Anaeromyxobacter diazotrophicus: one gene and its partner. Each later gene encodes a partner of the first gene's protein in a complex. Links are inferred from orthologs where the notes say so. Each region holds a gene or a part of one and is shown in the gene's direction. Other genes may lie near its edges. The genes, in order: nusB and rpsJ.

Region 1 (9,524 bases):
CCTCGCCGCGGCGCGGGCCCGCCAGCGCGAGGAGCGCCGGGGCGAGGAGCGGCGCGGCGCGGAGCCGCTCCACCGCGTCGGCGAAGCTGCCCGACCGCTCGAGCGCCTCGCGGACCGCCCACGCCACCGGCAGCGCGCCGCCCGCGGCGCGGGCGAGCAGCCTCGCCAGCCCGCCCCGGCGGTGGCGCACGTAGTTGACGCTCACCGTGAACCGGCCGGGCGCGACCGCGGTGAGTGCGCCGAGGAGGCCCGGCCAGCCCACCACCGCGTACCCGCCCGCCGGCGCCCCGTGGACGCGCAGCACGCACCCGTGCCGCCGCAGCAGGCCGCCCGGGAAGGGCCAGTCCAGGTTGCGCGCGTGGAGGGGGCCCCCCGGGCCGTCGCGGAGGAACGTGGAGCAGCCGTGCTCGTAGGCGAGGTTGGCGAGGAGCACCTCGGCGGGTGCGCGCCCGGCGAGCGCCGCCACCCGGTCGAGCTCGGCGCCGTGGCGGCGGCCGCGGGCGCGGTGCAGGAGGTCCTGGAGCGCCCGCAGCGCGCAGAGGGCCGGCCCGCCGAGCGGCCCGAGCTGTGCCGCGGCCTGCGCGCGCGCTTGCGCGTCGAAGCCGTCGAGGAGCGCCCGGACCGCCTCGCGCGAGCCGCCCAGCGCGGCGGCCCAGCCGTCGCGCGCGTCCGCGTCGAGGAGGGTCAGCGGCACGGGGGGAGCATCTCATGGCGGCGCTCGCTCGAGTTGATCGCGTCGGCACCGCCCCGCCATGAGGTCGGTTCCGGCGCCTGCGGCGCCTCACTTGCGGGGGGAGAACTCTCCCCCCGCAAACACCCCCCATCGCAGGCGTCACCTGAACCGTGCGGCGCCATCACGGCCCACGCGGCGACGGGGAGTTGCGTGGAACACCCCGGATCACCTTGGCCTTTTCCAGGCTTGCCGGTAGGATTCCGCTCCCGATGTTCACCGGTCTCATCTCCGACGTGGGGACGGTCGAGCGCGTGGTGCCCCGGCAGGGCGGCGCGCGGCTCACCCTCCGCCCCAGGACCCTCGAGGTCGACGCATTCGCCCTGGGCGAGAGCGTGGCCTGCTCCGGCGCGTGCCTCACCGTGGTGGAGCGCGGCGGCGGGCTCGCGTCCTTCGACGCCGTCCCCGAGACGCTCGCCCGCACCACGCTCGGCGCCTGGCGCCCGGGCACGCAGGTGAACCTGGAGCGGGCGCTGACGCTCTCCGACCGGCTCGGCGGGCACCTCGTGGCCGGCCACGTGGACGCGGTCGCCGAGGTCCTGGCGCGCGCCGCGGAGGGGCAGGGCGCCCGGCTCACCGTCTCGCTGCCGGCGGCGCTCGCGCCGCTCGTCGCCGAGAAGGGGTCCATCGCCATCGACGGCATCTCGCTCACCGTGGCCCGGGCGCACCGCGACCGGTTCGAGGTGGCGCTCATCCCCGAGACGCTCGCCCGCACCACGCTCGGCGCGGCCGGGCCGGGCACGCGGGTGAACCTGGAGGCAGACGTGGTCGCGCGGCACGTGGCGAGGTTGGCGGAGTTCGGGCTCGCGCCGGGAGGGCTCGACGCGGGCGCTCTCGCGCGGTGGGGCTACGGCGGGAGCGCGGCGTGACCCCTTCCATCGACCACGCCAGGCACGCGCTCGAGCGCATCGACGCGGCCATCGAGGTCTTCCGCCAGGGGCGGATGATCGTCCTCGTCGACGACGAGGATCGCGAGAACGAGGGCGACCTCTGCATCGCCGCCGAGAAGGTGAGCCCCGAGGCCATCAACTTCATGGCCAAGCACGGGCGCGGCCTCATCTGCCTGGCGCTCTCGGAGGAGCGGGTGCGGCAGCTCCGCCTCCCGCTCATGGTGGACGAGGGCGCGAACACGAGCAACTTCGGGACCGCCTTCACCGTCAGCGTCGAGGCGGCCCGCGGCGTCACCACCGGCATCAGCGCCAAGGACCGCGCCCACACCATCCTCACCGCGGTGAAGGACGACGCGCGCCCCGAGGACCTGGCGCGGCCCGGGCACGTCTTCCCGCTGCGCGCGCGCCACGGCGGCGTGCTGGTCCGCGCCGGGCAGACCGAGGGCTCGGTCGACCTGGCGCGGCTGGCGGGCCTCCGGCCGGCGGCCGTCATCTGCGAGGTGATGAACGACGACGGCACCATGGCGCGGCTGCCGGAGCTCGAGAAGCTGGGCGCCCAGTTCGACATCCCCATCGTCTCGGTGGCCGACCTCATCGCCTACCGGATGATGAAGGACACGCTGGTGCGGAGGGCGGCGCAGGCGCCGCTGCCCACCATCTACGGCGGCTTCACCGCGCTCGCCTACGAGAACGAGGTGGACGGCCACCAGGCCGTCGCGCTGGTGAAGGGGAAGTGGCGCGAGGACGAGCCGGTGCTGGTGCGGGTGCACTCGAAGTGCCTCACCGGCGACGTGTTCGGCTCCGAGCGGTGCGACTGCGGCCCTCAGCTCCAGGCGGCGATGCGCCAGATCGAGGCGGCCGGGAAGGGCGTGCTCGTCTACCTCGACCAGGAGGGGCGCGGCATCGGCCTCGTCAACAAGCTCAAGGCCTACAACCTGCAGGACCAGGGCTTCGACACCGCCGAGGCGAACGTGAAGCTCGGCTTCAAGCCCGACCTGCGCGACTACGGCATCGGCGCCCAGATCCTGCGCGACCTCGGCGTGCGCAAGATGCGGCTCCTCACCAACAACCCGAAGAAGATCGTCGGGCTCGAGGGGTACGGCCTGGAGGTGGTGGAGCGCGTGCCGATCGAGATGGTGCCCACCAGCCGCAACCGCGCCTACCTCACGACCAAGCGCGACAAGATGGGGCACCTCCTCACGCTGGTCGCCCCTCGCCCGTCCCGCGCCGCTGCCAAGGGGCTCCCCCGGCGCGCCCCCGCGAAAGGAAAAAAGCGATGAACGTCTACGAGGGGTCGCTCGTCGCGACCGGCCTGCGCTTCGCGGTGGTGGTCGCGCGCTTCAACTCGCTCGTCACCGAGCAGCTGCTCTCGGGGGCGCTCGACACGCTCAAGCGGCACGGCGCCGACGAGGCGGCGGTGGACGTCTACCGCTGCCCCGGCACCTTCGAGCTGCCGGCGCTCCTGAAGCGGGTGGCGCTCTCCGGCCGCTACGACGCGGTGGTGGCGCTCGGCGCCGTCATCCGCGGCGGGACGCCCCACTTCGAGTACGTCGCGGGCGAGGCCACCAAGGGCGTCGCGCACGTCGCGCTGGAGGCGGGCTGCGCGGTGGCGATGGGCGTCCTCACCTGCGACACCATGGAGCAGGCGCTGGAGCGGGCCGGCGTGAAGGCCGGCAACAAGGGCGCCGAGGCGGCCGCCGCCGCCATCGAGCAGGCGAACGCCTTCAAGGCCGTGGTGGCCCGCGCCGGCAAGCGGGCGGACTAGATGAGCTCCGGAAGGCGTACCAAGGCGCGCGAGCGCGCGCTCCAGGCGCTGTACCAGATCGACGTCGCCTCCACCGATCTCGACGAGGCGCTCTCGCGCTTCTGGAAGAGCTTCGAGCCGGTCGAGCGCGAGGTGATGGCCATGGCGGAGGAGATGGTCCGCGGCGTGGCGCGCCACCGGCGCGCCATCGACGACGCCATCGAGGCGGTCTCGGAGAACTGGCGCCTCGACCGCATGGCGCGCGTCGACCGGAACATCCTGCGCCTGGCGACGTTCGAGCTGGCGCACCAGAGCGCCGCGCCGGTGAACGTCGTCATCGACGAGGCCATCGAGCTCGGCAAGAAGTACGGCAGCGAGAGCTCGGGGGCGTTCGTGAACGGGGTCCTCGACCGGCTCGCGGCCGGGCTGCCGCCCAAGCGCCGCGGTGAGGGGTAGGCGTGGCCGCGCTGCGCCTCGAGCTCCACGACCTCGGCCTGCCCGCGCTCGACGCGCTCGACGTCGACGCGCTGGCGGTGCTGGTGGGCCCGGAGCGGCCGCTGCAGGGGCTGGCCGGGTTCGCCGACTGGCGGCTGTGCGGGCTCATCTCCCGCGCCATCCGCGAGGAGAGCTACCGGCCGGAGACCGGCGAGGCGCTCCTGCGCCCCTCCGGCGGGCGCCTCGCGGTGCCGCGCATCTTCTGCTTCGGCGCCCCCGCGGCCCCGCCCGACGCGGCCGCCTGGGCCACGCAGGTGGCGCACCTCTGCCAGGCCATGCACAAGGCCCGCAGCGAGAGCTGGGCCGGCGCGCTCCCGCCGTTCCCCGCGGGCGAGGCGCCCTGGGGCCGCCTCTTCCTCGAGGCGCTCCTGCCGGTGGCGCCGGGCCGGCTGGTGCTGCTCGGAGACGCGCGCGCGCTGCACCGCGAGCTCTCGCAGGGGCGCGAGGCGCTGCGCGCGACCGAGGTGGAGCTCTTGGCCCCGGTCTCGCGGGTCGAGCTGCCGCGCCCCCCCGGCTTGCCCCGACCCGGCGCCGTGGTACGATAAGTCCGCCTCCGCCCTGGGTTTTTTGGGCAGAGACGCCTACATGGCGGACCGCCCATCCCAGAGAGCCCTCTCGGACTTCCTCTCCGAGGCGCAGGAGATCGTCGAGGCGCTCGACAAGGACCTCCTCCGGCTGGAGGACACGCGCCATGGGCAGGAGGCCGATCCCGACACCCTGAACGCGGTCTTCCGCGCCGCCCACTCGCTGAAGGGCCTCGCGGCGATGTTCGGGGTGGAGCGCATGACGGCGCTGGCGCACGCGCTCGAGGACCGGCTCGACGACCTGCGCATGGGTCGCCGCCCGCTCGACGCCGGCTGCCTCGATCTGCTGCTCGCCGCCCCGGCGCTGTTCGGGCGGATCGTGGGCGAGGAGGCGGCGCAGACGCCCCCGGGCGCGGCCGCCACGCTCGAGCCCGCCGCCCAGCTGGCCGCGCGGCTCCGGGACGCGGCCTCCACCGAGGCGCCGGCGGCGCGCGATCCGCTCGACGCGCTCGCGCTCGACCCCTCCGTGCGGTCGGTCCTCACCGAGTACGAGGAGCACCGGCTCCGCGCCAACGTGGAGAAGGGGGCGGGGCTGTACCGGGTCAAGGCCTCGTTCGACCTCGCGAGCTTCGACACCGGGCTGGAGGACCTGAAGAAGCGGCTGAAGCCGGCCGGGGAGGTCATCTCCACCCTGCCTTCGGCGGAGCCGAGCGAGCCGGACGCGATCGCTTTCGACGTGCTGTTCGGGTCGGCGCAGCCCGAGGCCGCGGTGCGGGCCGCCGCGGCGCCGGCGCGGGCGGAGGCGATCGGGCGGCGTGGGGCGGGGGGGCGGAGCGGCCCGACCGCGACCTCGACCTCGACGACGACCGCGACCTCGACCTCGACCGGGACGGCGAACAAGACCGCGACCTCGACCGCGAACACGGGCGCGGCCTCGACCTCGAGGCCGGCCGCGACCCCGGCCTCCACCACGATTCCGGCCGCGACGCCCGCGCCGTCCAGCGCCCTCGCTCCGCGCCAGCCCGCAGAGCGGCACGCCGCCCCGGCGGCGGCGCTCGCGGCGCCCGCGCCGCCGGGCGTCCTCGAGGTGGACGCCTCCCTGCGCTCGGTCTCGCAGGCGGTCCGCGTCGACATCCACAAGCTCGACACGCTCATGAACCTCGTGGGCGAGCTGGTGCTCGTGAAGACCAGCCTCCTCGGCGTCGCCGAGCGCCTGCGGGCCGGCGAGGACCCCGCCACCGTGAGCCTCGAGCTGCACCGCGAGGGCCGCCGGCTGGAGCGCAAGCTGAACGAGCTGCAGGGCGGCATCCTCGAGGTCCGGATGGTGCCGCTGGGCCAGATCTTCGACAAGCTCACCCGCATGGTGAGGAAGCTCACCCGCGACATCGGCAAGCGCGCCGAGCTGGAGGTGCGGGGGAGCGAGGTCGAGCTCGACAAGCTCATCGTGGAGGAGCTGTCGGATCCGCTCATGCACCTCATCCGCAACGCCCTCGATCACGCCCTGGAGGCGCCGGAGGAGCGCAGCCGCGCCGGGAAGCCGGAGGTGGGGCGGATCGTGCTCTCGGCGCAGCAGCGCGGGAACCACGTGGTGGTCTCGGTGGCGGACGACGGCCGAGGGATCGACGAGGAGCGCGTGCGCCAGGTGGCGGTCGAGCGCGGGCTGCTCACCGCCGAGGCGGCGGCGCAGCTCTCCCGGCGCGACGCGCTCAACCTCATCTTCACGCCCGGCTTCTCCACCGCCCGCGAGGTGACCGCGCTCTCGGGCCGCGGGGTGGGGATGGACGTGGTGAAGAACAACATCGCCGCGCTCTCCGGCATCGTCGACCTGCAGACGGAGGTCGGCCGCGGGACGCGGGTGGACATCACGCTGCCCGTCACGCTCGCCATCATCCGGGCGCTGGTGGTGAGCGCGGCCGGCCGCACCTACGCGGTGCCGCTCAACAGCGTGCTCGAGATCGTGACCGTCGACCCCCGAGAGCTCCGCACCGTCGAGCTGCGCGAGGTGCTCACGCTGCGCGGCGCGACGGTGCCGCTCGCGAGGCTGTCGCGCTTCCTGGGGCACGATGCGCCCGCGCCGGAGGGGCCGCTGTTCGTGGTGGTGGTGGGGCTGGCGCAGGAGCGCCTCGGGCTGGCGGTGGACGCGCTCGTCGGCCAGCAGGACATCGTCGTGAAGCCACTCGGCAAGGCGCTCGCCGGGGTGCGCGGCATCGCCGGCGCGACCGACCTCGGCAACCGCAAGACCGTGCTGGTGCTCGACGTGGCGGCCCTCCTCGAGGAGGTCCTCCACGGCGAGGCGCTGGCCGAGGCGGCCGGCTAGGCCGCCGCCGGTGGGAGGCGCGGCCACACCGCCCGACCTCCGGCGCCGGGGTGCTCGCGGCCGGCGCGGCCCGGCGGTCGGGCGCTCGGTGAGACCGGCGCCCTCGCGGTAGACTGGCGGCCGATGGACGCGGAGCTGCAGCCCGAGGACCTGGAGCGGATCGAGGACGCGCTGCGGGCGGAGCTCGCCTCCGCCGGCGCCGCCGCGCCCGCCTTCCGGCCCGAGCTGGCGCTGGCCCGCGCCGCGGCCGCCGATCCGCTCGACGAGTTCTTCTGGCGCGAGGACGAGCGGGCGCCCGCGCTCCCGCGGCTGACCGCGCTGGCCGCGGCGCCGGCCTCGCCGGCGATCGAGGAGTCGCGCGAGGAGTGGCTGACCTTCTCGCTGGGCGCCGAGGAGTACGCGCTCGAGGTGGGGCAGGTCCGCGAGATCCTGAAGGCGCCGGCCATCACCGAGGTGCCCCGCTCGCCGGCGCACGTGCTCGGGATCATCATGGTGCGCGGCGAGGTGGTCACGGTCTTCGACCCGCGGCGGCGGCTGGGCCTGCCGCCGGTCGCCCCGGGGCGGCTCTCGCGCGTGCTGGTCTGCGCCGTCGCGGGCGAGCCCTGCGGGCTCCTCGTCGATGGCGTCTCCCAGGTGGTGCGGCTGGCTGCCTCCGCCATCGAGCGGCGGCCGGGCGTGGGCGCGTCGGCCTCGGGCGCCGTGCTCGCGCTGGGGCGCGACCGCGGGCGGCTCTTCATCCAGCTCGACCTCGACGCGGTGCTGCGCGACGGCGCCGCCGGGGAGGAGGCGTGAAGGCGCTCCCGCTCGGCGGGCCGGAGCCCCGCGCGAGCGAGGCGGCGGGGGCGGGCGAGCTCGTCGAGCTGTGCGCGTTCCAGGTGGGAGGGGAGGAGTACGCCATCGACCTGCGCCGCGTCCGCGAGATCGTCCAGCCGCTCCCGGTGACGCCGGTGCCGTGCGGCCCCGAGTTCCTGGACGGGGTGATGGACCTGCGCGGCGAGGTGATCCCGGTGGTGGACGTGCGGCGCCGCCTCGGCTTCCCCGTGAGCGGCGCCGCGCGCGCCAAGGTGCTGGTCGTGAACGTGGCCGGCCGGGTGCTCGGGCTCGTGGTCGACGCGGTGCTCGAGGTGATGCGGCTGCCGCGCGCCACCATCGGGCCGCCGCCGCTCGGGGGGGACGCGGGTCCTCGCCTGTACCTCGGCGTCTGCGCGCCGCGCGAGCGCGGGGCCGGGAGCGCCCGGCCCGCGGCGCGCAAGCTGCGCCTGCTGCTCAACGTGAAGGCCCTGCTCGAGCCGGGCGTCGCCCGCGAGGCCGCCGCCCTGCGCCCGCGCCCGGGCCACCCGGACCCGGCATGAGCGGCCCCGCCGACGGCTCGTCTGACCCCGGCGCGGAGCGCGTCGAGGAGGAGCGCCGCTACCGGGCGGTCCTCGAGCTCGACGTCGAGGCGCCCGAGACGCTCGCGCGCCTGTTCGAGGCGCTCGCCGACCCGAGCTGGCGGGTGCGGGCGGCGGTGGTCGAGCGGCTCGGCGGGGTCGAGCCGGCGCGCAAGCTGCCCGGCCTGGTGGTGGCGCTCACGGCGGACCTGGCGGTGGGGAGCCGCAACTCCGCGGCCGCGGCCCTCGAGCAGCTCGGCGCCGCGGCGGTGCCCGCGCTGCTCCCCGAGCTCGAGCGCCCGGCGGCCGAGCTGCGCACCGCGGTGCTCGAGATCCTGGGGCGCATCGGCGACCGGCGCACCACCGCCGCGCTCGCGCGCTGCCTCGCCGACCCGGACCCGAACGCCCGCGCGGCGGCGGCCGAGGCGCTCGGCAAGGTCGGCGGGGCGGACGCCGTCGCGGCGCTGCACGGCACGCTCGGGGGCGGCGACCTGCCGCTGCGCCGGGCGGCGCTGGACGCGCTGGTGCAGCTGCGGGCCCCGCCGGCCGCGCCGGTGCTGGCGGAGCTCATGAGCGACCGCGGCTCGCGGCGCGCGGCGCTGCGGCTGGCCGGCGCGAGCGCCGAGCCTGCGGCGCTGGCGCTGCTCGCGGCCGGGCTCGATGACCCGTCGCGGGCGGTGCGCGAGGCGGCCCTGACCGGGATCGGCCTGCAGCGCCTGCGGCCGGAGACCCCGGTCGAGCTGACCGCCGCGCTGGCGGCGGCGGTGCAGGCGGCGGCCGTGCGCGCCCCGGAGCTGGCCGCGGCCGCGGCCGAGCACCTCGAGGCGGCCGAGCCGCTCGTCCGCGCGGGCGCGATCGCGGTCCTCCAGTGGACCGCCGCGGCCGAGCACGCCGCCGCGCTGGCCGCCGCCGGGGAGGACGAGCAGCTCCGGCCCCTGGCGGTGGAGGCGCTCGCCGAGCTGGGCCCCCGCGCCGCCGCCGGGCTGGCGGGCGCGCTCGGCGCGCTCACGCCGGGGGCGCGCGTCCTGGCCCTCTCGGCGCTGGCGCGGCAGGGCGACGCCCGCGCGCTGCCCGAGCTCATCCCCGCGCTGGGGAGCCACGACGCCGCGCTGCGCGGCGCCGCGCTGGAGGCGCTCGGCCAGCTCGGCGACCCGCGCGCCGCCGGGCCCATGGCGGCGCTGCTGGCCGAGGATCCGCTGGTGGCCGCGGCCGCGGTTGCAGGGCTCTCCGAGCTGGCGGAGCGCGGCGAGGCCGCGCGCGCGGCGGTCCTGGAGGCCTGCCGGGCCGCCGGCCCGCGCCCCGCCGCCTACCGGCTGCTGGGGCGGCTGGGCGAGGCCCGCGACGTGGTGACCCTGCGCGAGGGGCTGCGCGGGCGGCACCGCGGCACGCGGGTGGCCGCGGCGGGGGCCCTGGCGGCGCTCGGCGCGCGCACCGCGCTGGTGGGCGCCGAGGTG
Region 2 (9,421 bases), on another replicon or contig:
CGTCGGCAAGCCGCAGGTCGCCTACCGCGAGACCATCACCAAGAGGGTCGAGTCGGAGGGCCGCTACATCCGGCAGACCGGCGGCCGCGGCCAGTACGGCCACTGCTGGCTGCGCCTCATCCCGCAGGAGCCGGGCGCCGGCTTCTCCTTCGAGAACGAGACGGTGGGCGGCTCCATCCCCAAGGAGTTCATCGCCCCCATCGAGAAGGGCATCGTCGAGGCGATGCAGGGCGGCGTGCTGGCCGGCTTCCCGATGGTCGACATCAAGGTCGAGGTCTTCGACGGCAGCTTCCACGACGTCGACTCGTCCGAGATGGCGTTCAAGATCGCCGGCTCCATGGGCTTCAAGGACGGCGCCGCCAAGGCGGGCCCGGTCCTGCTCGAGCCGATCATGGACGTCGAGGTGCTGACGCCCGACGAGTACATGGGCGACGTCATCGGCGACATCAACTCGCGCCGCGGCAAGATCCACGGCATGGCCCCGCGCGCCGGCATCCAGGTCATCACCGCCCAGGTGCCGCTGGCCCAGATGTTCGGCTACGCCACGGACCTTCGGTCGAAGACCCAGGGCCGCGCCACCTACACCATGCAGTTCGCGCACTACGCGCAGGTCCCCGCCAGCATCGCGGAGACCATCGTCACCAAGTCGAAGGGCGCCGCCGTCGCGAAGTAGGCGGTCCCGCGCAACCACTTTCGAGCCGCAGACCAGAGAGGACAGGAGCCATGGCCAAGGAAAAGTTCGAGCGCAACAAGCCGCACGTGAACGTGGGGACGATCGGGCACGTCGACCACGGGAAGACGACGCTCACGGCTGCCATCACGAAGGTGGCGGCGGCGAAGGGCATGGCGAGCTTCATGGCGTACGATCAGATCGACAAGGCCCCCGAGGAGCGGGAGCGCGGCATCACGATCGCGACGGCGCACGTGGAGTACCAGACGGAGAAGCGGCACTACGCGCACGTCGACTGCCCGGGCCACGCGGACTACGTGAAGAACATGATCACCGGCGCGGCGCAGATGGACGGCGCCATCCTGGTGGTCTCGGCGGCGGACGGCCCGATGCCGCAGACGCGCGAGCACATCCTGCTCGCCCGGCAGGTGGGCGTGCCGTACATCGTGGTCTACCTGAACAAGTGCGACATGGTGGACGACAAGGAGCTGCTCGACCTGGTGGAGCTGGAGGTCCGCGAGCTCCTGACGAAGTACGAGTTCCCGGGGAACGAGATCCCGATCGTGAAGGGGTCGGCGCTGAAGGCGCTCGAGGGCGACAAGGGCGACCTGGGCGAGCCGTCGATCGGTCGGCTGATGGACGCGGTGGACAGCTACATCCCGACGCCGAAGCGCGCGACGGACAAGCCGTTCCTGATGCCGGTCGAGGACGTGTTCTCGATCTCGGGGCGCGGGACGGTGGCGACGGGGCGCGTGGAGCGCGGCGTCATCAAGGTGGGCGAGGAGGTCGAGATCGTCGGCATCAAGCCCACGGCGAAGACGGTGGTGACGGGCGTGGAGATGTTCCGCAAGCTGCTCGACGAGGGGCAGGCGGGCGACAACATCGGGGCGCTGCTGCGCGGCCTGAAGCGCGAGGAGGTGGAGCGCGGTCAGGTGCTGGCGAAGCCGGGGTCGATCACGCCGCACACGAAGTTCAAGGGCGAGGTGTACGTCCTGACGAAGGAGGAGGGCGGTCGTCACACGCCGTTCTTCAACGGGTACCGGCCGCAGTTCTACTTCCGGACGACGGACGTGACCGGGACGATGACGCTGCCGAAGGGCGTGGAGATGGTGATGCCGGGGGACAACGTGTCGGTGGAGGTGGAGCTCATCACCCCCGTCGCCATGGAGAAGGAGCTCCGGTTCGCCATCCGTGAAGGCGGCCGTACGGTCGGCGCGGGCGTGGTGGCCGAGGTCATCCAGTAGAAGGACGCCGCGGCGGACGGCACCGCCCGCGACCCGCGGGCGGCGCGCAGCGCCGAGGATCGAGACAAAGGCTCTTCAATGGCGACTCAGAAGATCAGGATCCGGCTCAAGGCCTACGACTACAAGCTGCTCGACCAGTCGGCCGGTGAGATCGTGGAGACGGCGAAGCGGACCGGCGCCAAGGTGGCCGGCCCCATCCCGCTCCCCACCCGGATCAACAAGTTCACCGTCCTCCGCAGCCCGCACGTCGACAAGAAGTCGCGCGAGCAGTTCGAGATCCGCACGCACAAGCGGCTGCTCGACATCCTCGAGCCGACGCCGCAGACGCTCGACGCGCTGATGAAGCTCGACCTGTCGGCCGGCGTCGACGTGGAGATCAAGTAGGGGCCCCGGGCCCCTACTGAGGAACCACCATGGCCAAGTTCGACGTCTACGACCTCGAGAAGAACAAGGTGAGCGAGATCGAGCTCGCCGACGCCGTGTTCGCCGGTGAGGTGAACGAGCACCTCTTCTACGAGGTGGTCAAGGCGAAGCTCGCCTCCGACCGCTCCGGCACCCACGCCGTCAAGAACCGCTCGCTGGTGTCCGGCGGCGGCAAGAAGCCCTGGAAGCAGAAGCACACCGGCCGCGCCCGCCAGGGCTCGACCCGCGCCAGCCAGTGGGTCGGCGGCGGCAAGGCCATGGGGCCGAAGCCGCGCGACTACGGGTACGAGGTGCCGAAGAAGGTCCGCAAGGCGGCCCTCCGCTCGGCGCTGGCGCTGCGCAACCGCGACCAGAAGCTGCTCATCGTCGAGAAGTGGGCCCCCGACGCCCCCAAGGCCAAGGCCGCCGCCCAGGTGCTGAAGAAGCTGGGCCTCGCCAAGGTGCTGGTGGTGGACGCGGCCGCGAACGTCGCGCTCGAGCAGAGCGTGCGCAACCTCCGCGGCGCCGACTTCCTCGCCGCCGAGGGGCTCAACGTCTACGACATCCTGAAGCACGACGCGCTCGTGCTGACCGCCGAGAGCGCCAAGAAGCTGGAGGCCTCCCTGTCATGATGCTCGCCGATCAGGACGTGGTGAAGCGTCCGCTCATCACCGAGAAGTCCGAGCGCGGCCGCGAGGCGGCGCAGCAGTACGCCTTCGAGGTGCACCGCGACGCGACCAAGATCCAGGTGAAGGGCGCGGTCGAGAAGCTCTTCGGCGTCCACGTGACCGCCGTCCGCACCTCGATCGCCCGCGGCAAGAACAAGCGCGTCGGCCGGAACCTCGGCCGCCGCCCCAACTGGAAGAAGGCCATCGTGACCTTGAAGGAAGGCGAGACCATCTCGCTCTTCGAGGGCGCGTAGCGCAAGGGAACGGACCATGGGCCTCAAGAGCTACAAGCCTACGAGCGCCGGGCGGCGCCTCATGACGGTCTCCGACTTCGCGGAGATCACCAAGTCGAAGCCCGAGAAGAAGCTCACCAAGGCGATCCGCAAGACGGGCGGGCGCAACGCGCACGGCCACATCACGACCCGCCACATGGGCGGCGGCCACAAGCGCCGCTACCGCGTCATCGACTGGCGGCGCGAGAAGGACGGCGTGCCGGCCAAGGTCGCGGCCATCGAGTACGACCCGAACCGGACCGCCCGCATCGCGCTGCTCCACTACAAGGACGGCGAGAAGCGCTACATCCTGGCCCCGGTCGGCCTGAACGTGGGCGACGTGCTCCTCTCCGGCGACGGCGTCGACATCCGCCCCGGGAACGCGCTCCCCATCCGCTCCATCCCGGTCGGCACCGTCCTCCACAACCTGGAGGCGCAGCCGGGCTCGGGCGGGCAGCTCATCCGCTCCGCCGGCTCCTTCGGCCAGCTCATGGCGAAGGAGGGCGCCTACGCCCAGATCCGCATGCCGTCGGGCGAGGTCCGGATGGTCCTGCAGGACTGCAAGGCCACCATCGGCCAGCTCTCCAATATCGAGAGCGCCTCGGTGCGCGTGGGCAAGGCCGGCAAGAGCCGCTGGCTGGGCATCCGCCCCACCGTCCGCGGCCTGGCCATGAACCCGGTCGACCACCCGCACGGCGGCGGCGAGGGCAAGTCGGGGCAGGGCAACCCGCACCCGGTCTCGCCCTGGGGCCAGAAGACGAAGGGCCTCAAGACCCGCAACAACCGCCGCACCGACAAGCTCATCGTCACCCGCCGCCAGCCCGGCATCCGCAACCGGCCGCACTAGCGCTCACGGGACGAGGACAACGACATGGCGCGTTCCATCAAGAAGGGCCCGTTCGCCGACAAGCACCTCGCCAAGAAGGTCGAGGACGCGAACAAGGGCAACAAGAAGTCGGTCATCAAGACCTGGTCGCGGCGGAGCACCATCCTGCCCGACTTCGTCGGCCACACCTTCGCGGTCCACAACGGCCGCAAGTTCGTGCCGGTGTTCGTGACCGAGAACATGGTCGGGCACAAGCTGGGCGAGTTCGCCCCGACGCGCACCTTCCACGGCCACTCGGCCGAGAAGAAGGTCGCGGCGGCGCCCGCCCCCGCCCCGAAGAAGTAAGGAGCCACCGACATGGCCGAGACCGAAAAGAAGCAGAAGGCCGCGCCCGCCAAGCGCGCGGCGAAGGCGCCGGCGGGGCCGCACGCCAGCCTCTCGTTCCTGCGGGTCGCGCCGCGCAAGGTGCGGCTCGTCGCCGACCACGTGCGCGGCATGCCGGTGGGCGAGGCGCTCGCGATGCTCCGCTACACGCCGCAGTCCGCGGCGAAGCCCCTCGCGAAGCTGCTGCGCTCCGCGGTGGCGAACGCCGAGCAGAAGGGCGGCCACGTCGACGTGGACGCGCTCTTCGTGAAGACGCTCACCGTGGACGGTGGCCCCAAGATGCGGCGCTTCATGCCCCGCGCCATGGGCCGCGCCTTCCGCATCGAGAAGCGCACCAGCCACGTCTACGTCGAGCTCGGGACCGGCGCTCGCGCCTGAGAGAACGAGGAGAACTGCTCATGGGTCAGAAAGTCCATCCGATCGGGTTCCGCCTCGGCGTCATCCGCTCCTGGGAGTCGAAGTGGTACGAGGAGAAGAACTACGCCAAGTGGCTCCACGAGGACATCCACCTGCGTGAGTTCGTGAAGGAGAAGCTCGGCCAGGCCGGCATCTCCAAGATCGAGATCGAGCGGGCGGCGAACAAGGTCAAGATCAACGTCCACACGGCGCGCCCCGGGATCGTCATCGGGAAGCGCGGCGCGGGCATCGAGACCATCAAGAAGGACCTCCAGGGCCTCACGCAGAACGAGGTCTACCTGAACGTGGTCGAGGTCCGGAAGGCCGAGACCGACGCGCAGCTGGTGGCCGAGAACATCGCCACCCAGCTCGAGCGCCGCATCGCCTTCCGCCGCGCCATGAAGAAGTCGGTCCAGACCGCGCAGAAGTTCGGCGCCAAGGGCATCCGCGTCGCCTGCTCCGGCCGCCTGGGCGGCTCCGAGATGGCGCGCTACGAGTGGTACCGCGAGGGCCGCGTGCCGCTGCACACGCTCCGCGCGGACATCGACTACGGGTTCGCCGAGGCGAAGACCACCTACGGCAAGATCGGCTGCAAGGTGTGGATCATGCGGGGCGAGGTCCTGCCGGCTTCGTCGCCGGCGCGCCCCCCGCGCCACGCCGGCCGCGTCTAGCACCTCCGGGAGAACGACATGCTTCAGCCGGCGCGAACGAAATATCGGAAGATGATGAAGGGCCGCATGCGCGGGAAGGCGTACCGCGGCTCCGAGCTCAACCAGGGCGAGTACGGCCTGCAGGCGACCGAGTGCGGGTGGCTGACCAGCCGCCAGATCGAGGCCGCCCGTGTCGCCATGACCCGCTTCGTGAAGCGGGGCGGCAAGATCTGGATCCGGGTCTTCCCGGACAAGCCCATCACCAAGAAGCCCGCCGAGACGCGCATGGGCACCGGCAAGGGCAACGTGGAGTACTACGTCGCCGTCGTGAAGCCGGGCCGCATCCTCTACGAGATGGAGGGCGTCACGGACGAGATCGCCAAGAAGGCCTTCCACCTCGCCGCTCACAAGCTGCCGATCGCGACCAAGGTCGTGAAGCGCGGCGCCACGCTCTAGGAGCCGACGACATGGCCACCGCCAAGGAGCTGAAGGAGCTGCAGCCGCAGGAGCTCGCCGAACGGGCGAAGGAGCTCAAGCGGTCGCTCTTCGAGATGAAGTCCAAGCACAACACCGGCGTGCTCGACTCCACCGCCGACCTGAAGAAGGCGCGCAAGGACGTGGCGCGCTGCTTCACGGTCAAGCGGCAGCAGGAGCTCGCGGCGCAGGCGGCCGGGAAGAAGGAGCAGGCATGACGACGGAGACGGAGCGCGGGAGCCGCAAGACCCGCATCGGCGTGGTCGTCTCGAACAAGATGACGAAGACGGTCGTCGTCAAGGTCGAGCGCCGCGTGGCCGATCGGAAGTACGGCAAGATCGTGATGAAGGCCACCAAGTTCAAGGCGCACGACGAGAAGCAGGAGTGCCAGCCGGGCGACAAGGTGCGCATCGAGGAGACCCGGCCGCTCTCGAAGGACAAGCGCTGGCGGGTGGTCGAGACGCTCGAGAAGGCGGCGGAGGTCTAAGCCATGATCCAGCAGCAGACGATGCTCGACGTGGCCGACAACTCCGGCGCGAAGCGCGTCATGTGCATCAAGGTCCTGGGCGGCTCGCGCCGCCGCTACGCCTCCATCGGCGACGTCATCGTGGTCGCCGTCAAGGAGGCCATCCCGGCGGCCAAGGTGAAGAAGGGCGAGGTGGCGCGCGCCGTCATCGTCCGCACCAGCCGCGAGGTGAAGCGGCCGGACGGCAGCTACATCCGGTTCGACGGCAACTCGGCGGTCCTCATCAACAAGGACCTCGAGCCGATCGGCACCCGCATCTTCGGCCCGGTGGCCCGCGAGCTCCGCGCCCGCAAGTTCATGAAGATCATCTCGCTCGCGCCGGAGGTCCTCTAGGTCATGCAGATCCGCAAGGGCGACACGGTCAAGGTCATCGCCGGCAAGGACAAGGGCAAGTCGGGCAAGGTGCTCGAGGTCCTGCGCGAGAAGGGCCGGGTCCGGGTGGACAAGGTCCAGGTCGTGAAGCGGCACCTCAAGAAGGGCCGCAACCCCTCGAACCCCGAGGGCGGCATCATCGAGCAGAACGGCACCATCGCCATCTCGAACGTGATGGTGGTGGGCGCGGGCGACAAGCCGGCGCGCAAGGAGAAGATCGCCCGCGAGCACGGCGCCAAGGAGAAGGCGCGGCGCGAGAAGCGGGCGGCCGCGAAGTAGACGCGGCGCCGATTCCGGGGGAGACAGGCTCCCCCGTCACCGCAGCAACGACGCATCGCCCGGCAGGAGCTGGCGCCGGCCGAAGGCAAGGAGAGTCGAGATGGCAGCACGGCTGAAGGAGCGGTTCGAGAAGGAGATCCGCCCGGCGCTCATGAAGGAGTTCGGGTTCAAGAACCCGATGCAGGTGCCGCGGGTGGACAAGGTCGTCGTGAACATGGGCCTCGGCGAGGCCATCAACAACGGCAAGATCATCGACGCCTCGGTGGAGCAGCTCGCCCAGATCGCCGGCCAGAAGCCGGTCATCACCAAGGCGCGCAAGTCCATCGCGAACTTCAAGCTGCGCCAGGGCCAGTCGATCGGCGCCATGGTCACGCTGCGCGGCGACCGCGCCTACGAGTTCCTGGATCGCCTCCTCACGGTCGCGCTGCCGCGGGTCCGTGACTTCAAGGGCGTCTCGCCGAAGGCGTTCGACGGCAAGGGCAACTACACGCTCGGCGTACGCGAGCAGATCATCTTCCCCGAGATCAACTACGACAAGGTCGAGAAGATCAAGGGCATGAACATCACCGTGGTGACGACGGCCCGCAACGACGAGGAAGGCCGCGCGCTGCTCCGGTCGCTCGGCATGCCGTTCCGCCAGTAGCGGAAGAGCCCAGGAGATTCACGAATGGCGAAGCTTTCAAAGATGGCGCAGGCGAAGCGCAAGCTGAAGTTCCCGGTCCGCCAGTACAACCGCTGCGAGCTCTGCGGCCGCCCGCGCGCGTTCCTGCGCAAGTTCCAGATGTGCCGCATCTGCTTCCGCAAGCGCGCGCTGCAGGGCGAGATCACCGGCGTCATCAAGTCGAGCTGGTAGGAGACCTCACCCATGTCCATGACCGATCCCATTGGCGACATGCTGACGCGCATCCGCAACGCGTCGTCGGCCCGGCACGAGAAGGTGGTCGTCCCCGCTTCCGGCCTCAAGGCGCGCATCGCCGAGGTCCTTCGCGAGGAGGGCTACATCAAGGAGTTCGTCCGGCACGACGACGGCGCGCAGGGCGCCATCACCATCACGCTCAAGTACAGCGCGGACCGCGAGCCGGCCATCAGCGACATCAAGCGGGTGTCGAAGCCGGGCCTGCGCCGCTACGTCCCCACCGACTCCATCCCGCGGGTGCTGAACGGGATGGGGATCGCCATCCTCTCCACGTCGAAGGGCGTGCTGGTGGATCGCGAGGCCCGCAAGCAGAAGGTGGGCGGCGAGCTCATCTGCACCGTCTGGTAGGAGAAGCCATGTCCCGAGTCGGCAAGATTCCGGTCAAGATCCCGGACAAGGTCAAGGTCGCCGTCGCGAACGGCGACATCAAGGTCGAGGGGCCGAAGGGGAAGATGCACTTCCCGTTCAACCCGCGCGTCAAGGTCGAGGTGACGGGCAAGGAGGTGCACGTCACGCGGCCCGACGACTCCCGCGAGTCGAAGGGCCTGCACGGCCTCACCCGCACGCTCGTCAGGAACGCCATCGACGGCGTCGTGAAGGGCTACGAGCGGGCGCTCGAGATCAACGGCGTCGGCTTCAAGGCGGAGCTGAAGGGGAAGGACATCAACTTCACCCTCGGCTTCTCGCACCCGGTCGTCTTCCGGCTCCCCGAGGGGGTGACGGCGGAGATCGACGCGAAGCAGACCCGCCTGGTCGTCCGCGGCGTGGACAAGCACCTGCTCGGCCTCACCGCCGCCAAGATCCGCGCGCTGCGCCCGCCCGAGCCGTACAAGGGCAAGGGCATCAAGTACGCGGAGGAGACCATCCGTCGCAAGGAAGGCAAGACCGGCGCGGCCTAGGCCGCCCCAGCTCATGCGCCGGCTGCTCCTGCGCCGGCGCACGGAGGAACCACCATGGCGAAGCACACCACCGCACGCGAGAAGCGCAAGGCCCGCATCCGGAAGAAGCTGAGCGGCACCACCGAGCGTCCGCGGCTCACCGTCTACAAGAGCCTGAAGCACATGTACGCGCAGATCGTCGACGACACGACCGGGGCGACCCTGGCCGCCGTCTCGACCGGCTCGAAGGCGCTCAAGGGCGAAGTGAAGGAGGACGACAAGACGGCCGCCGCCAAGAAGGTGGGGACCGCCATCGCGGAGGCTGCCAAGGCGAAGGGCATCCAGCGCGTCGTCTTCGATCGCAACGGCTTCGACTACCACGGCCGCATCGCGGCCGTCGCTCAGGCGGCCCGCGAGGCCGGCCTCGAGTTCTAGAGGATACGCATGCCTGCACCCATCAACGC

What was found.
Region 2: the proteins of nusB (region 1) and rpsJ are in contact, whole or in part, in a solved structure (PDB 3D3B), measured with the Escherichia coli proteins. The link is inferred for Anaeromyxobacter diazotrophicus from one-to-one orthologs.

The regions. Positions count from the first base shown.
Region 1 is NZ_BJTG01000002.1:346,162-355,685, forward strand. What follows is about bases 2,104-5,102. They hold nusB (transcription antitermination factor NusB), read left to right. Parts: upstream 2,104-3,385; coding sequence 3,386-3,820; downstream 3,821-5,102. Other genes in these bases: HWY08_RS04620 (bifunctional 3,4-dihydroxy-2-butanone-4-phosphate synthase/GTP cyclohydrolase II), read left to right, coding at 2,104-2,900; ribH (6,7-dimethyl-8-ribityllumazine synthase), read left to right, coding at 2,897-3,385; HWY08_RS04635 (peptidase M17), read left to right, coding at 3,823-4,404; HWY08_RS04640 (chemotaxis protein CheA), read left to right, coding at 4,445-5,102. Also shown: HWY08_RS04615 (riboflavin synthase), read left to right, coding at 943-1,599; more of HWY08_RS04620, read left to right, coding at 1,596-2,103; more of HWY08_RS04640, read left to right, coding at 5,103-6,700; HWY08_RS04645 (chemotaxis protein CheW), read left to right, coding at 6,824-7,492; HWY08_RS04650 (chemotaxis protein CheW), read left to right, coding at 7,489-8,052; HWY08_RS04655 (HEAT repeat domain-containing protein), read left to right, coding at 8,049-9,524. UniProt on the Escherichia coli protein: Part of the processive rRNA transcription and antitermination complex (rrnTAC). The complex forms an RNA-chaperone ring around the RNA exit tunnel of RNA polymerase (RNAP).
Region 2 is NZ_BJTG01000007.1:196,955-206,375, forward strand. The notes cover bases 750-3,645. They hold rpsJ (30S ribosomal protein S10), read left to right. Parts: upstream 750-1,992; coding sequence 1,993-2,298; downstream 2,299-3,645. Other genes in these bases: tuf (elongation factor Tu), read left to right, coding at 750-1,914; rplD (50S ribosomal protein L4), read left to right, coding at 2,328-2,948; HWY08_RS15365 (50S ribosomal protein L23), read left to right, coding at 2,945-3,238; rplB (50S ribosomal protein L2), read left to right, coding at 3,255-3,645. Outside these bases: fusA (elongation factor G), read left to right, coding at 1-673; more of tuf, read left to right, coding at 724-749; more of rplB, read left to right, coding at 3,646-4,103; rpsS (30S ribosomal protein S19), read left to right, coding at 4,128-4,427; rpsC (30S ribosomal protein S3), read left to right, coding at 4,865-5,533; rplP (50S ribosomal protein L16), read left to right, coding at 5,552-5,968; rpmC (50S ribosomal protein L29), read left to right, coding at 5,980-6,204; rpsQ (30S ribosomal protein S17), read left to right, coding at 6,201-6,473; rplN (50S ribosomal protein L14), read left to right, coding at 6,477-6,845; rplX (50S ribosomal protein L24), read left to right, coding at 6,849-7,163; rplE (50S ribosomal protein L5), read left to right, coding at 7,264-7,806; HWY08_RS15420 (type Z 30S ribosomal protein S14), read left to right, coding at 7,831-8,016; rpsH (30S ribosomal protein S8), read left to right, coding at 8,029-8,427; rplF (50S ribosomal protein L6), read left to right, coding at 8,436-8,978; rplR (50S ribosomal protein L18), read left to right, coding at 9,033-9,392; rpsE (30S ribosomal protein S5), read left to right, coding at 9,402-9,421. UniProt on the Escherichia coli protein: Involved in the binding of tRNA to the ribosomes. Part of the processive rRNA transcription and antitermination complex (rrnTAC). The complex forms an RNA-chaperone ring around the RNA exit tunnel of RNA polymerase (RNAP).